Regions from separate parts of the Ruegeria sp. AF5 genome, predicted to be linked through region 1. Evidence: riboswitches for the same ligand, from Rfam matches in the RefSeq annotation. Region 1 holds a riboswitch; each other region holds the start of a gene.
What was found. A riboswitch is a leader RNA that binds a small molecule or an ion and turns the genes downstream of it on or off. The one in region 1 is predicted to bind cobalamin.

Region 1 (4,209 bases):
CGAATTTCGAGTCAATAAATAAATCACTCTTATTTATTATTGACAGAAAGGAAGGGTTTCAACATTGTCGTCATGAAGGGGATGGCCGTGTCTGCAATGAACTCTTTGGACAATACCACTGGCGTACGCGAGCCAGATATGCGCGGCACCAACCAAAGTGGAATGCGGGCCCGAAATGAACGGCTTGTCCTGTCACTGGTCCGGCGCCATCAGGCCCTCGCAAAATCTGAAATCGCGCGGATGACCGGGCTGTCGGCGCAGACGGTCTCGGTCATCATGCGCCAGTTGGAAACCGATGGGCTGCTTCTGCGGGGCGAACCGATCCGGGGAAAAGTCGGACAGCCCTCGGTTCCCATGCGCCTGAACCCGGATGGCGCTTATTTCTTTGGGCTCAAAGTCGGGCGGCGCAGTACCGAACTGGTGCTGACGGATTTCCTTGGCAACGTCAGGCACCGCGAACGGCGGACCTATGATTTTCCGACGCCCGAGGCGACATTGAGCTTTTCCACAGAAAGCCTCGACAAAGTGATGGCGTCAATGTCGCACGAGGCGCGCAGCAGAATCGCGGGCCTTGGGATTGCCATGCCGTTCTACCTTTGGGACTGGGCACAAACATTGCAGGTTCCTCAGGAAAAAATGGATCCGTGGCGTGACGCGGACCTGAAAGGCGCGTTGGCCGCTAGCTATGACGTGCCGGTTTTCCTGCAAAACGACGCAACGGCCGCCTGCGGTGCCGAGCTGGTGTTTGGCCCGGCGGAAGGCCCACGAGATTTCCTGTATTTCTATGTCGGCTTCTTCATCGGGGGCGGGGTGGTTCTGAACGGCTCCATCTTTTCAGGGCGGGGAAATGCCGGTGCGCTTGGCCCATTGCCTGTGCCGGACGAAGTGGGCGGAGTGAAACCGTTGATAGATGTCGCCAGTCTTTATGTGCTGGAGCGTGCGGTTGGTGGAAATGCCGCAACAGCCGGTTCAATCTGGGAAACGACACTGCATTGGGACGTACCGGAAACCCACCTTGAGAATTGGCTGAACCAGGCGGCGCACGGAATCGCCCATGCCATCGTCTCTTCTTGCAGCCTGATCGATTTCGAATGTGTCAAGATTGATGGCTGGATGCCTGCTGATATCAAGGCGCGGCTGGTGGAAAGGGTTGAGCTCAAACTATCCCATATGAACCTGACCGGGCTTGAACGGCCCTTGGTGCTGGCGGGGACGGCAGGCCCGGATGCCCGCTCATTGGGGGCGGCCAGTTTGCCATTGTCGGAAAGATACCTGCTCGAAGGGTAGGTTCATCCCTGAAAACCCCGACCTTTATCCAAAGCGGATCCGCCGGAAAAAGGGCATCGCCCGCTAAACTTTTTGACAGCCAGCGCAATTGATCGTTGACGGATGCCGAAGAAGTCTGGCAAGCCGCTCGGCATGTCCGGTTCCGGGGCGTGCTCTGGAATCAATAGGGAATGCGGTGCGGGCTTTGGCCCAATTCCGCAACTGCACCCGCAACTGTAAGCGGCGAGCAGGGCTGAAGTGCCACTGGTGTTAATCCGGGAAGGCCAGCCCAACGCTTTGACCCGCAAGTCAGGATACCTGCCGGACATGTGCCTTTGACAAGGGCACTCCTAATCGGCGACGGGATGTGCGTCGGAGCAGGATGCTTGAAAAAGCAGCTTAGCTTGGACGTCCCCGCAGTCAAAACGCATCTCGTACCGGGGTTGGTGCGATGGGACAAGGACGACTATTGATGACCAAGCTGCTTTCCGCAGCCGCTGTGGCGATGGCGCTTCCAGCGATGGCAAATGCGCATTTCCTGCTGGAATACACCGCTGACACCATGATCGACGCACCGGGGAATGTTCCGGTCAAGCTGATCTTTTGGCATCCGTTCTCGAACGGGCATGTCATGGATCTGGACAAGCCGCAGGAATTCTACGTGATCCACAACGGTCAGAAAACCGATCTGCTGGATACCTTGGAACCCGTACGTTTCACCGGCGGCGAAAACGAAGGCGCGGCATTCAAGGGTTATGTTCCCGTCAAACGGTCGGGCGACTATGTGTTGGTGACTGTTCCCCAGCCCTATTATGAGGAATCCGAGGATATCTATATCCAGCAGATCGCCAAGGCATTCCTGAACCGCAATGAACTGCCGACCGACTGGATGAACCCGGTGGGCTTGCCGGTTGAGATCATCCCGCTCAACAAACCAACCAACATCATCGCGGGTTCGACGTTTACAGGTCGGGTTATGGCCGAAGGCCAACCGGTTGCGGGTGCCGAGATCGAGATCGAGTACATGGCCGCAGAACCGAACATGGAAAGCGCGGCCGCTTCCGCCCCGTCGGTCTCGCCGATGCCGGGTGGTGCATTGGTCGCAACTTCGGATGATAACGGGTATTTCACGTTTGGCGTTCCAAAAGCCGGATATTGGGGATTTGCCGCACTCGGCGCCGGTCCCGTGACCGAACACAATGGCAAAGAACTCAGTCAGGACGCTGTCATCTGGATCCGCGCCTGGGATTTGGAGTAACCGTAGATGCACATCGTTGACGGAGCCTTGTCCAACCCTGTCGTGATCGGCGGCGCAGTCGCTGCGGCGGGTGGGATTGCCATGGGCCTCAGGTCGCTGGATCTTGATCGCATCCCCACTGCGGGGGTGCTGTCTGCCAGCTTTTTCGTGGCATCGCTGATCCATGTGCCGATTGGCCCTTCGTCAGTGCATCTGATCCTCAACGGTATGGCCGGGCTTTTGTTGGGCTGGGCCGCATTCCCGGCCTTGTTCGTCGGGCTTTTGCTGCAGGCCGTCTTCTTTGGCTTTGGCGGGTTGACGGTATTGGGGATCAACACCCTGAACATCGCGTTGCCCGCGGTTTTGGCCGGGCTGATCTTTGGCCGCCTGATCGCCCATGGCTCACCTCTGCAAGGTGCGATATGGGGCGGGGTCGGCGGTGCCTTTGCCATCGCCGCCACAACCGGCATGGTTGCGTTTTCACTGGCCCTGTCCGGGGATGCATTCCTGCCAGCGGCCAAGCTTGTTTTCTTTGCACATATTCCTGTCATGGCGATCGAGGCGATCCTGACTGGGTTCGCGGTTTTGCTGGCGCGCAAGGTCAAGCCCGAGCTGTTTGTCAAACGAGCGGTCGCATGAGGTACCTGGCGATCATTCTGGTGCTGTGCTGCGCACCCGTACCTGCCTTGGCGCATAAGGTCATCGCCGGAGTGTTTGAATCCGGTGACGCCATCGAAGGCGAAATCGGCTTTTCCAACGGTGACATGGCAAGCGGGGCCGAGGTCATCGTCAACGGCCCGGACGGAGCCGAGCTGGGCCGTATCGTAACAGATGCAGATGGGTTTTTTATCTACACGCCAAACGCGCCGGTGGCCCATACTTTCTTTGCAAACCTTGGTGCCGGGCATGTGACCGAGGTCACCATGCCCGCTGCGGATGTCGCCCGGATCATGGGCGTTGAAGCGGAACCCGACACCGCGCCGACAAACGCACCTGCCCAGACAGCGGCGGTGCTCAGCGATGAACAACAACAGGTCATTGCCAGGGCCGTGCGGGATGAGCTGCGCCCGCTGCGTCGGGAAATCGCCGCCTACCGCGAACAAAATGACCTGCAAACTGTTCTGGGTGGGATCGGATATATCGTCGGTCTGTTTGGTCTGGGCTTTTACTTTGCGGCACGCCGCAAGCTGGCGGCCTGATGGCGCACGTTCTGGGGCAACAGGAAAGCACGCTGGTCAAAGCGGGCGCGCAGCGGCGCGGCGCGATCAACCCGCTTGATCCAAGGATGCGGATCGTCATGGCGGTTGTCTTCGCGGTGGTGACTGTCGCGGTGTCCTCGCTGACGGCGCTGTGCGCGGCTTTGGTGGTGTCCCTTTCGCTTCTTGCCGCGTCGCGTCTGCCCTGGCGGAAAACGTTGAAACGCATGGCCATGATGGATGGGTTCATCCTTTTCATGCTGGTGCTGTTGCCATTCTCCATGCCCGGCGACCCGATGTTCACGCTCTGGGGGTTTCCCGCAAGCTGGCAGGGTTTCTGGAAAGCGGTCGAGATCGCTCTGACGGCCAACGCGGTCATCCTGTCCCTTATGGTGCTGGTCGGCACGATGGAGCCGGTCACTCTTGGCCACGCCCTGCACCGCCTGCGCTGCCCCGAAAAGCTGGTTCACCTTCTGATGTTCACCATCCGCTATATCGAGGTTCTGCGGG
Region 2 (4,209 bases), on a different contig from region 1:
GCGGTTCCTCGAGCGTCTTGAGCAGCGCGTTGAATGCGCTGGTCGAGAGCATGTGAACCTCGTCGATGATGTAGATCTTGTAGCGTGCACTGGCGGCGCGATAGCGGACACTGTCGATGATCTCGCGGATATCGTTGACGCCGGTACGGCTGGCCGCATCCATTTCCATCACATCGACATGGCGACCTTCCATGATTGCGACGCAATGCTCGCACTGACCGCAAGGCTCGGTTGTCGGTCCTCCGGTTCCATCCGGTCCGATGCAGTTCATGCCTTTGGCGATGATCCGCGCCGTGGTGGTTTTTCCCGTTCCGCGAATGCCGGTCATGATAAAGGCCTGCGCAATCCGGTCGGCCTCGAAGGCGTTTTTTAGGGTGCGCACCATAGCATCTTGACCCACCAGGTCGGCAAAGGTTTCCGGGCGGTATTTGCGGGCGAGAACCTGATAGGCGGGGCTTGGCGTGTCTGTCATGTCTTCTCGCTCGGATTCGGTGCTTCGGCACAGCGTAGTGGCGGCGGCACTCCGCGTCCACTGTGGGGCGTGATGATTTTTTGTTTCAGAAACGGGCTGGTTTCCAACTAAACTGGTCCAGCGGATTTAATGACTCATTTCTTAAAGAGTACCTTGGGGGAGGACGCACTTCATGTCGCAGCTGGTCATTTTTGCTCTGCAGGTCGGAGGCGGAACGCTTGCCCTTACTTCAATGCCCGGGCGTGGCGGGGATTACGTCGGCGATCTGGATATGATTGCGGCTTGGAAACCGGGCCTTGTGATTTCAATGACGACGGATGTTGAAATGCTTCAGGATGGCGCGCAGCACTTTGGCAGCGACATCCAAAGCCGTGCCAGCCGGTGGGTTCACCTGCCGATCGAAGATTTTGGAGCACCGACGCAGGCGGTTCAGAAGGCCTGGCCAGAGGTCAGCGCCACGGCCCGACATGCGCTGTCGGGCGGTGGCCGGGTTCTTGTGCATTGCCGTGGGGGGTGCGGCAGATCCGGGATGATTGTTCTGCGACTGATGGTTGAATGCGGTGAACGCGCCAGCGACGCACTGGACCGCCTGCGGGCCGTGCGCCCCTGCGCTGTCGAAACCGATGCGCAGCTGGCCTGGGCGTCCCGGATCACCCCGGCACAGGTGGAAGTGGGATCAAGCTGACAGCTGCTGGGGTGCGTAGCCGGTTTTCCGGGGCCGGATCGTTGAAACCTCGATCATGGCGCAAGGCGGGTTCGCGACAATGCCCGAGGGCAGCGTGCTGAATGTAGGTCCGAAGATCAAATCGGCATAGGCATCAAGGTCCCGAATTGCCGTATCAGGGTGCGCCCCGCAGAAAATGCGAACGCTGTCGGATCGCGCTCGGATCGTTGCCATGCACCCTTCCGCGCAATGTGACAGCGCGCTGTTGCCTTCAAATTCGAAATCTTCGCTGGTGGCCGAAACCGCCTGCGCCATGGCTTCGGAAATCGAGCGGGCCAGTCGCGCCAAAGCCGGGCAGGTATTGCCCGTCCGCTGGCACACAGTTGCGCTGTATTCGTGTGACTTTGTCTTCCAGATCATCCTGCGCCCTCCGCGCGTGGTGGGCTGGATATTGGGGCAGGTGGGACAGCATCTCGCTGTCAGGACCTGCCCGGACACCCCGCCCGAGTTTCGGTTTCAGTTCCGATGGCAGGTCTCCTGACTTGCGGGTCATTGCTCTGCCGACCTTCCCAGCCCGTGGGCCAGTGGTATTTCGGCATTACTTACCGCTTACAGTTGCGGGGGCAGTCGCGGACTTGGTTGATATCTGTGTGACCAGACAAACCGCACCGTGTTCCCTTTTCATCCCGACCTCTTGTGGGGGCCGGAAACCATCACACAACCGCTAGCGCCTGATCGCGTTCCGAGTCAAGCCGATCTTTAGGCCGGACGTTTGGTCATGCTGGATGCGGTTTACCTTCCGGCCTAGTGTCGTCGGCATCGAAGGCAGGCAAACCGATTGTTTCAGCGAAAGCCGGGGATCATGTTGGATACGGAACAGACAGTGTTGATCGAAGATTTCCGCTTTCCGTCCGGGTCTGTGACCTTGTCGGCGCGGCTGTACCGGCCAGTGGGTGAGTCGGACACGGTTATCGTGCTGAACAGTGCCACGGGTGTGCCGCGTGACTATTATCAACACTTCGCGCGATGGCTGGCCACCGACCAGGGGATAGCTTGCCTGACCTATGACTATCGGGACTACGGGCTTTCTTTGGTCGGCCGCCTGAAAGACGCAACCGCGACAATGGCGGATTGGGCGTTGATCGACATGCCAGCGGCACGGGCCGAGATGCGCAGGCGGTTTCCAAAGGCGCAGCAGTGGACCATCGGCCATTCGGTCGGTGCGATGCTGGGGCCGGTGCAGCCGGATATCGACCAGATCGACCGAATGATCGGTGTGTGTTCGGGGCTGGTGACTTTGAAAGATCACCCATGGCCCTATCGGGGGTTGGCAGGGCTGTTCTGGTATGGCCATGCACCGCTGATGGTGCGGGCGCTTGGGTATCTGCCCGGCAAAGCAATCGGGTTTGGGTCGGACCTGCCCGCCTCGGTCTACTGGCAATGGCGCAAATGGTGTACAGCTCCTCTTAGCTACATTCCCGAGATCGGGCAGAATTTGCCTGATGCGCATTGGGGCAGTTCTGGAACACCTGTGGATCTGTTCACGTTCGAAGATGACCAGATGGCTCCGCCCGAGGCGGTTTGGCGCCTTGCTGATTTGTATGGCCCCGAGGCCAGACGCCACCTTCTGAAGCCTGCTGAATTCGGACTGCCGGAAATAGGCCATATCGGAGCATTTGCCCGTCGCAATGCAGCGGTCTGGCCGCGCCTGATCGCCTGATCAGACGCGACGCAGGTTTTCCTAACACCTTGCAGTTATGGCCGTTTGCGAAGCTTCTTGTCCTGCATGACACCGCGCACCATCTTGCCGAACGCCTTGTCCCGCGCCCGCGATTGGGCAACGGTTTCCGAGTTTCGCTGATCTTCGCGCCGCAGCTTGCGCCAACGGTCCAGCCGGGTCGGGTCAAGTACGCCTTCGCCGATTGCGTTCTGCACGGCACAGCCGGGCTCGGTCTCGTGCTGACAATCCGAAAAGCGGCAGCTTTGGCCAAGCTCCGTGATGTCCGAGAACACGTTGTCGATCCCGTCCTGAGCGTCCAGCAAACGTAATGCGCGCATTCCCGGCGCGTCGATCAGCCAGCCACCGTTACCCATCCTGTGCAACGCGCGCACCGTTGTCGTGTGTCTGCCCCGTGCGTCGTCTTCGCGAATTCCAGACGTGGCGAGGTTTTGATCCGTCATGGCGTTGCTGAGCGTCGTTTTACCTACGCCCGACGACCCGACCAGCGCGCCGGTCTGGCCTTTGGGGCACCACGCCAGAACCTTTTCGACATCTGCCGGGTCCAGCGCATTGACCGCCAGCACCGACAGAAAAGGGTCCAGAGATTGCACTTGTCCCGAGAAACTGCCGGGGTCATCCGACTGGTCAGCTTTCGTCAGGACAACGACCGGATAACATCCGGCCTGATGCGCCAGCGCCAGATAACGTTCCAGCCGGGGCAGGTTGAAATCGGCGTTGCACGAGCTGACGATGAACAACACATCGACATTAGCGGCAATCAGTTGTGTTGCGGCACCTGTACCGGCAGCCCTGCGTTGCAGCAGGCTGCGCCGGTCCAGAAGGTGGCGCACGCGGTATTCGGCGTCCGCAAGAACCCAATCCCCGACGGCATATGAACCGGTCGGATTATCCGGTGTCAGCAAAGGAATTTCACCATTCGGGCTCAGCCCGATCAGACGGTCCCGATGAACGGAGGCGACGCGAAAGGGCGTGTCGGAAGGAAAAGCCGCGTGTTGCGCGGCAAAGTGAGAGGACCATCCCAGGTCCGAAAGCGTATAAGACATTTATCTGCCTGTTTTCAGAAACAGCAATGCCAACGGATGGCAATCGCGCATCCGCAGGTCGTGTGTTCAGGCAGTCCGGTGATTCCGGTGAATCAGAACCAGTCTGCCCGAAGGGTTTTCACTACAATCATAAAGCCCTCCTGCGGCTGTGGTTCACGAAGTGAGAGGTTGGACATCGACCCAAGCGGGGCTCGTTGTGGCTGCTTCCTTCCGGACCTGACCAGGTTGGCGAGGCGCTCGCCCGCGCCAACCTCTCGAGTCCGGATATAGGGAAGGCATCGGGAAAAGA
Region 3 (4,209 bases), on a different contig from region 1:
CAGGGCCGCGACCGGGGCGGTGTCTGCGGATGTCAGATACGCGCGATAAAAGGTGACAAGGATGCGTTTCGTATCGCTCTGGAATGCGGAACCCACCGGGACGACACCCTGATCTGGACACCACGCACCGCATTCGGGCAGGGTTTTCGCGCCCATCACTGGCCCGGCATAAAGCCCTGCTGCCAAGGCCATCTGGGCCAATGCGGCCTGCGCGGCGACTTCGCCGCCGGTGTCACACAGATGTGCCAGCCGCCTCAGGGTCGAGAGGGGCAGGGTCGAATACTCATCCAACCGAGTGTCTTCACGCCCATCCGCCGGTAAAACGGCTAACGCGATGCCTTTGGCTTGCGCCAGTGCCAGAACCTGTTGCAGCCCGTAAGACCAATAGGGCACGCCACCTATCAGACGGATCAGGATGCCCTTTGCGCCCTCAAGTGTCTGTTCGACATAGGTATCGACGGACAGAGGGTGCTTCAGCGCCGCAAGATTGGCTAGCCGCATCGTGGGCATCCGCCCCTCAGGCCCGCCGCCGCGATGCCAGCCCGCCGCGAAAGCGCCCAGGTCACTGTCGGAAAAGGACAGCACAACCAGATCACCCGGGCTTTGGCCCAGATCGGTTGGGGTCTCGGTTTCCTCGAGCCCGTGGCTTTCGCGAAAGACGACGTGCATGACTTACTCGGCAACCTCGGTCACACCCACGAGGATATCACGGATTTCGGCTTCTTTGATGTCGTCATGCTCGGCAATCACGACCAGGCGCGAGCGGCGCTCTTCACCGGGCTCCCACGGGCGGTCGTATTGGTGACGAACCCGCGCGCCGACAGCCTGAACCAGCAGGCGCATCGGTTTGCCAGCGACGGCGGCATAGCCTTTGACGCGCAGGATATTCAGCTCAGTCGCAAGACGTTCGATTCTGGCTACCAGTTCCGCAGGGTCGGTCTGTTCCGGCAACTCGACGATGATGCTCTCGAAATCGTCATGCTCATGATCGTGATGGCCATCGTGATGTGACGGGCGCGCGTCCATGTCATCTTCGACGGCAGCCTCAAGGCCAAGCACGACACGTACGTCGACGACACCCTCGGCGACCTCGACAACGGGAAGCGGCCGCGGTGCCTCGGCGGCGATGATCTGTTTGGCTTTCGCGACACCTTCGGGACCTGCTAGATCGGGCTTGGTCAGCAGGATGATATCCGCGCACGAGATTTGATCTTCGAACACCTCGGACAAGGGTGTTTCGTGATCGATCGAGTCATCAGCCAGCCGTTGGGCATCCACCGCTTCAACGTTCGGAGCAAAGCGACCGGCGGCCACGGCCTCGGCATCGGCCAGCGCAATCACGCCATCAACGGTGATTTTCGAACGGATATCAGGCCAATCAAATGCTTTCAGCAGCGGTTTGGGCAGTGCAAGGCCGGATGTTTCGATCAAAATGTGATCCGGGCGCGGTTCCAGCGCCATCAGCGCCTCGATGGTCGGGATGAAGTCATCGGCCACGGTGCAGCAGATGCAGCCGTTTGCCAGTTCCATGATGTTTTCCGCAGGGCAATCCGGTATCGCGCAGGATTTCAGAATGTCGCCATCAACACCCACATCGCCAAACTCGTTAACAACAATCGCAAGACGCTTTCCCTGCGGGTTCTGCATCAGATGGCGCACCAGCGTGGTTTTGCCCGAGCCCAGAAAGCCGGTGATCACGGTGACGGGAAGTTTTTCTAGGTTCGACATGATCTCAGCCTCCAATCGGGGGAATGCGCGAGGCGCAGTTTTTGCGGAAATGTTCAGGACGGTCGCGCCACTTCACCAGACCATCGTCTGTGGCCAGATACTTGGTCACACCATCGATGATGGCATCGACGTGATCGATTTCGTTCAGGTTCTCGTAAACAAAGGTCCAGCGATCCGGCCCGCCCCGAAGAACGATGGAACAGCCCTGATCGCAGTTCGAAAGGCATTCGACCGGTTTCAGAGTAATACCGTCTGGCAGGGCAGCCTGTTCCAAGGCCTTGTGTAACAATGTGCCGGGACGCTCAGCGTCATCCTCGACGGGCAGACCCCGGCGGCAAGTCGTGCAGACCAGTAGTTCTACCGGTGCGGTCTCGGTCATGTCTCTCATCCCCCCAAATCCTCTTCGCGGGGGACGGGGTTTCATGCGGGCACCACGTCTGCACATGGACCCGACACCGGAACACCCCGCCCGGTTTCAACTTCGGGTGTTGGCAGGTCTCCCGGCTTGCGGATGCCAGAGCGGTCGCTCTGTCGGATGTCCCGCCTTCCCGGCACAGGCCAGTGGCATTGGGCATCCTCTCCGGTCACGGTCGCGGGGGCGGCTGCGTTTGGCGGATGAACCGTTGACGCATTCCCTTTTCATCGGCTGTTGCCGACACCAACGTCCGGGACATGCGGCACCGCCGACCCGCTTGTCAAGCGGTTCGCGCGCAACAAATAAGCCAAGGTGAAAAAAGCGACCTGTAGGCGTCGTTCGGCGGCATGAAGTGCGTGTTCGGTATGTGGTCGCATGACGGGAAAACGACGAACTTGGAGATGCGTCATATGAAAGTGGGATTTATCGGTCTGGGTAACGTTGGCGGCAAGCTTTCGGGATCCCTTTTGCGCAATGGCATTGACCTGACTGTTCATGACCTGAACGCAGAACTGGTGGCCGAATTTGTCGCCAAAGGCGCAAAGGCGGCAGAAGGGCCCGCCCAGCTGATGCGCGATTGCGATGCGGTGATCACCTGTCTGCCGTCTCCGGCAGCATCGGACGCAGTCATGAAGGAGATGTTGCCCGAAGTGGGCCCCGGCAAGATCTGGATGGAGATGTCGACCACAGACGAAGCCGAAGTCAAACGCCTGGGTGCCGAAGTCATATCGCGCGGCGGTGCAGCAGTGGATTGCCCGGTTTCTGGCGGGTGCCACCGTGCCGCGACGGGCAATATCTCGATCTTTGCGGGCTGTGACCGGGAAACGTTTGAACGAATTCTGCCGTTCCTGACGACAATGGGCCGCCGGGTTTTGCACACCGGCGAGCTGGGCTCGGCCTCGGTGCTGAAAGTGATGACCAACTATCTTGCCACCGCCAACCTGATCACCTGCGCCGAAGCACTGGTTACGGCAAAGGCTGCGGGGATGGATCTGAACACGACCTATGAGGCGATCAAAATCTCGTCCGGCACGTCCTTCGTGCACGAAACCGAAAGCCAGGTCATCCTGAACGGGTCGCGCGATATTTCCTTCACCATGGATCTGGTGAAGAAGGATATCGGTTTGTTTCAGGAGGTCGCCGACCGCGCCGGGGTGCCACTGGAAATCAACCCGGTGATGATCAACATCTTTAACGATGGTATCGCACGATATGGCGAACGCGAGCTTTCACCAAATATTATCAAACGGCTGGAAGAGGCAACCGGCCTGGATATCACCGCCCCGGGCTTTCCAGCCGAAATGACGGACGATGAGCCGGAAGAGCCGGGATACGAGGTTGTGCCACAAGGGCGCGCCTGAGGGTAAGGCAAACACCAGACTACATCGCGCCCCGTGAACGAGCAGGGGTAGGCAGGTGTTCCGAAAAAACACGCCATATCTGGCCCGCAGTTCGACAGAATCGCGGGCCATGAACGTCTGAAAATACCAAGCGTCACACGCGCGTACTGCGGGGCCAAGTCAGCGATTTGGATGTAGCTGGAGGCGAGTACCGGAATCGAACCGGTGTACACGGATTTGCAATCCGCTGCGTCACCACTCCGCCAACTCGCCTTTTCAAGTAAAATCAAATACTTGCCGTGGTGTGACTGGGTTTTTAACAGCTTTCCTCTGGGGCGTCCAGTGGATTGCGCGCGAAATTGCCGGCAAGATCGAAATTTGCCGACGTCCACGCCCAAGGAGGTGATCAAGATTCAGGTTGCGGCAACAGGGGCGTTGCTGGAAGGTTCAGGATATGGCACAAGCCCGACATCTTTGGGAATGAGACGAGATATCCAATGACTGACTTCGCAGCCCGGCGCCGCACAATGGTTGATACACAGATCCGCCCCTCTGACGTCACCAAGTTCCCGATCATTGAGGCGATGCTGAGTGTTCCGCGGGAAAGCTTCGTGCCCGATTCTCAGCGCGAGGCGGCCTATGTGGACGGCCTGATTGATCTGGGTGACGGGCGCAGCATGCTGGAGCCGCGAACCCTGGCTAAAATGCTGGACGTGCTGAACATAT
Region 4 (4,209 bases), on a different contig from region 1:
TTGGCGATGATGAAGGCCGTCAGCGCATTGAACAACTGAGACCCGGCAATTCCCGCCAGGACGATCTGTGCCGTCGCAGCCCGTCCGCCCCCTGCGCCAGCGGCTCGGGCCAGCAACGCGACAAAACCAAAAGCCAAAAGCGCGCCATTGAACGCGCCAAAAGACAGCGACAAGGCCCCCCCACCCAAACCAGCGATGGTTACAGCCACGGCACCCGTCGAGGCCCCGGCAGAAATGCCCAAAATGTAAGGGTCGGCCAACGGGTTGCGCAGCAAAGCCTGCAACACGACCCCTGCGACAGCCAGACCGGCACCGCAGGACGCAGCGACCAGAGCGCGAGGAATCCGGTAGCTCCAGATAATACCCTGATCAATTGGGTCTACAGGAAAGTCCGCTCCGGCCAGCTTGTTGGCCAGAACGGAGAGAACCAAATCGGGCGACAGAGAGGTTTCACCGATCATCGCGCCCGCAAGAACCGCCGCAATCAACAATGGCACGGTAAGGCACGCAGCCTTGAAACCCTGCCGTAAAATTGCGGCGACCTCGTTCACAGGTTGTTTCCGATGGTATCCAGCTTCTCGGCCAGATCCTCCAGCGCCGGGATTGCGCGGATGGTGGCGTCCATGGCCTGCGCATCCATAATGACGATCCGGTCATTTTTGACCGCATCCATCTGGCTGGTCACCGGATCAGTGCGCAGGAACTCCAGCTTTTTCAGGTAGTCGTCCGCAGCAAAGCGACGGCGGTCCATCTTGGCGATAACAATCACCGTCGGATTGGCTTTGGCAATGGTTTCCCAGCCCACTGTTGGCCATTCTTCATCCGTCTCGACGACGTTGCGGATACCCAATTTACTCATCATGTATCCCGGTGCGCCTTTCTGTCCGGCCACAAACGGGTCGCTTTCCATTTCGGGAGAGGAAAACCAGAATACGGCTGACACATCGTCCAGCTTCACGGTTTGCGCCTTGGCGACGGCTGCGGCTTCGCGGGCCTTGTACTCGGCAACCAGGTCCGTGCCGCGTTCGGATACATCAAAGGCTGCCGCCAGTTCTTCGATACCCTGATACAGCGTATCGGTCGAGAACGCTTGCAGGCGGGTGCCATCGCCGCCGACCGTATTGTCTTTGCCGATGCAATCTGCAGGCATTACGTACGTTGGAATGCCCAGTTCGTGAAATTGCTCACGCGTGGCGACGATGCCCTCGGGTCCGACATGCCATTCATATTGCGCTGCGACCAGTCCCGGCCGCTTGGCAACAACGCTTTCAAAGCTGGGATCATTGTCCGCCAGACGCTCTACCTTGGCATTCACCTCGGCATATTCAGGCAGCACCTCGTTGAACCAGACCGAAGTTCCAAGAACCTGCTCGCCCAGACCCAGCGCATAAAGCACCTCGGTCGCGGCCTGGCCGACCGTGACTGACGACGTCACTGGCGCGTCAAACGTGACCGAGTGACCGCAGTTTTCGATAGAAAGGGGAAAGTTTCCTTCGGCGGCAGCGCTGGTAGCCAGCAAGGAAAGGCCAAACAGGCCAGTGCGTAGAAACATGACAATCGATCTCCATGTGTCAATGACCAGAGAACGGGTGAATGGGCATTTACCGAAGCAACAGGCGCTTTACTGCCTGCCGTGAGCGCAGGGTAGAAAATAGACCGCCCGGCGCGTTTCTTCGGCAACCTCCCCGGACAACCCCGCCCGGCGTGTTTCGGTTTCATACCGGCAGGTCTCCTGACTGACGGGTCTTTGTCTGTCCTGTCTTCCCAGACCAAAATGGCCCAGTGACGGAAATGGACAGCGCTCGCCGCCTACAGTTGCGGGGGCAGTTCCGGTTGGCACCAAAAGGCACCTCGGATTCCCTCTTAGCCACATCGGGACCGGTAAAACGCGGGTACCTTAACACTTACCCTGCGGCAAGAAAAAACTCCGGGGTCTTTCCTATTTTCTCGCAAGAGCATGCACCTGCGCGTCTCAACATGGCGCTGATATCAGAAAAGCCGCTGAGAACGCGCCAAAATCCGGACCCAGATTCATAGTGTGTGATATTAGGGAAAATCATGGCTGGGGTGGTAGGATTCGAACCTACGATACACGGTACCAAAACATCAGATAGTCCAACTTCTAAAATTTGTTAAACCACAACATATTGATTTTCAATGAAGTTATGTGATTCGTTTTGTCATTTTTTGTGACATTGGACAGATTTGACGATGAGATTGGCAAAAAAGAAAGGGAATGTGACACGCCTACCCAAATTTGGGCATTTGCCCCGAGCCTGTGCAGTCAGGGTAGTTTATGTGACCCGAATTATAGAATATTCACTTGAAGTGAAGGGGTTGAATTAAGGATATGCTAGCCATGTACCTTCGCCGGTTCTGAAAGTACTTGTTTGCGAGCGCGTAGATCGCGTGCAACGGAACGAGTAGGCATTTTAAGTGGGTGTCCGCAAATCGTGTTTGTCAGCTATGCGGACAAAGCGGGCTTTCGTTGCAACTGAACCATCGGCAGCTATGTCCGAGAAAAAGTGGCTTTGCAATGCGTAACAACCTGATCTAATTGGGCCCCAATAGCTGCACTGAATGCCGCGACCAGCTTTCGCAGTGCCCACGGTTGTCGCCGTATTGAAACTCTAAGGATAGATCTTTTCTTCGAATTTCGGACCAACATTGGCAAACTCCAAAGACCCATCATTCAGCTCCCAAAACATCAGCCTATAGCCTTCGTGGCATTGTGTAAGATGAACTCGACGCGCCTCAGCCTTATCTGAGTGCCTAATTCTTACTGGGGCGGACTGTTTCGCCTCCACTCTAAAACTTGAAATTGCGACTCCGTCACTACCAGTGACAATTGCATAAATTTTGTTCATTAACACAGAGCTGATGGAACCCGATATACCGCCATTTTTCTTGGCTGTTGCAAAAAATGAGGATCCAAATGAAAATGGCTTTAGCGCGGTGTGATTAATATTATTTTGGGACGCAAGTGATCTGATTGCCTCTTCAAGAAACAGCTCGCTAGAAGCGGAGCTCCAGATCTTACGAGGGTCGAGCGACGCATAAAAACCTGATACCATTCCATATACCGAAACTTCCAAGCCGACATCACAATCATCAAATACTTTTGGCTCGCTTGTCTCGAACGTTTCCACACGAATTTCATTACTGGTGGCCACAATCTCTTGAGAGACACGGGGGAAAACATATGAAAGATCTTCCTGTGAGGTCCCCCATGAAAGACAGAAGTTTAGGAAAGCCTCTTTTGAAAGATCTCGCTTGGACCCATCCGGAATAGCCGCAGACAAATCCAACCCTAAGTTTGTAAATTCTGCAATTTTATCAGGCGGAGTCGGCAAGTCGCATGACGCGATCACAATCTCGTTGATGAGCTTTGCAAGCTCCTGTGGAACGACAACACCTTCACAGCCGGCCTTGTTAACTAGTTCCGTAATGTGATTTTCACTAGGAACCAAACTAGTTTCATAGAGCTTAATAGTCGCATTCAGGTCAACGTGCATTTTTACATGATTTCGATTCGCCAATTTCAGCCAAGATATAACCCTATGTAGGACTTCATTTGTAAAATCAGGGTGATCCTTCGAATCAGAAATCCAAACAAGTGATGGGTCCGCGCTGAGTTGAATTTGCATTTTTATTGCTCGTGTATTACTTGGATTTTTTTGCGATTCTTTTTCTCATTGAAGCATCTAAAATTTCTGAGGTCTGGTTGGACGACTCATCAAAAAAACCTTCTGGCCAATCCAGAACGGCCCCATACTCGGACAATTCAACCTTGCGAACGTCTTCCTCTTCGCCGCCAAAGAAGTAAATAATGGCGTCATCAAGAATGTTAGTATCGTTTTCCTGAGCAACGCGTAGTCTTAGGCGTTCAATTATGTGTTCACTATGTGTCTCCACAACCAATTGCTTGCCTTGTTTCGACGCCGTTAGGAAAAAATCGCAAAGTAACGATTGAACCCTTGGATGAAGATGGAGCTCGGGTTGTTCGAGGAGCACGACCGCTCCGGGCTTAGCAAGTAATACAGTTATGAGCACAGGCAGTACCTGACTGACCCCTACGCCTACATTTGTTAAATCTCTATGGGTAGCATCCGTCGAAGTTTTAACCTTTAGCTCATATCCAAGGTTTCCCTTGTCGGAGACCGAAACGTTAGTGGCAACACCGAGATAAGTTAGCCATTCAGAAAGAGC

Region 2: it holds a riboswitch for cobalamin, as region 1 does, so the genes downstream of both, ACR0DS_RS18265 (hypothetical protein) here and ACR0DS_RS19540 (DUF4198 domain-containing protein) in region 1, are expected to answer to the same signal.
Region 3: it holds a riboswitch for cobalamin, as region 1 does, so the genes downstream of both, ACR0DS_RS03805 (DUF1636 family protein) here and ACR0DS_RS19540 (DUF4198 domain-containing protein) in region 1, are expected to answer to the same signal.
Region 4: it holds a riboswitch for cobalamin, as region 1 does, so the genes downstream of both, ACR0DS_RS02620 (ABC transporter substrate-binding protein) here and ACR0DS_RS19540 (DUF4198 domain-containing protein) in region 1, are expected to answer to the same signal.

Annotation. Positions count from the first base shown of each region.
Region 1 covers NZ_JBQFYZ010000026.1:14,119-18,327, reverse strand. Annotated here, with positions in the region: gene ACR0DS_RS19545 (ROK family transcriptional regulator) at 97-1,287, shown strand; cobalamin riboswitch at 1,408-1,606, shown strand; gene ACR0DS_RS19540 (DUF4198 domain-containing protein) at 1,739-2,524, shown strand; gene cbiM (cobalt transporter CbiM) at 2,531-3,142, shown strand; gene ACR0DS_RS19530 (cobalt ABC transporter permease) at 3,139-3,702, shown strand; gene cbiQ (cobalt ECF transporter T component CbiQ) at 3,702-4,209, shown strand, end outside.
Region 2 covers NZ_JBQFYZ010000020.1:9,218-13,426, forward strand. Annotated here, with positions in the region: gene ACR0DS_RS18255 (DNA polymerase III subunit gamma/tau) at 1-472, opposite strand, end outside; gene ACR0DS_RS18260 (protein-tyrosine phosphatase family protein) at 645-1,157, shown strand; gene ACR0DS_RS18265 (hypothetical protein) at 1,149-1,556, opposite strand; cobalamin riboswitch at 1,647-1,865, opposite strand; gene ACR0DS_RS18270 (alpha/beta hydrolase family protein) at 1,999-2,856, shown strand; gene rsgA (ribosome small subunit-dependent GTPase A) at 2,892-3,920, opposite strand; RNA gene ffs (signal recognition particle sRNA small type) at 4,079-4,177, opposite strand.
Region 3 covers NZ_JBQFYZ010000002.1:65,585-69,793, forward strand. Annotated here, with positions in the region: gene cobN (cobaltochelatase subunit CobN) at 1-669, opposite strand, end outside; gene cobW (cobalamin biosynthesis protein CobW) at 673-1,728, opposite strand; gene ACR0DS_RS03805 (DUF1636 family protein) at 1,733-2,107, opposite strand; cobalamin riboswitch at 2,202-2,406, opposite strand; gene ACR0DS_RS03810 (NAD(P)-dependent oxidoreductase) at 2,509-3,504, shown strand; tRNA gene ACR0DS_RS03815 (tRNA-Cys) at 3,683-3,756, opposite strand; gene ACR0DS_RS03820 (protein-L-isoaspartate O-methyltransferase family protein) at 3,981-4,209, shown strand, end outside.
Region 4 covers NZ_JBQFYZ010000001.1:528,672-532,880, reverse strand. Annotated here, with positions in the region: gene ACR0DS_RS02625 (FecCD family ABC transporter permease) at 1-533, opposite strand, end outside; gene ACR0DS_RS02620 (ABC transporter substrate-binding protein) at 548-1,552, opposite strand; cobalamin riboswitch at 1,706-1,898, opposite strand; gene ACR0DS_RS02615 (hypothetical protein) at 2,631-3,647, opposite strand; gene ACR0DS_RS02610 (AAA family ATPase) at 3,664-4,209, opposite strand, start outside.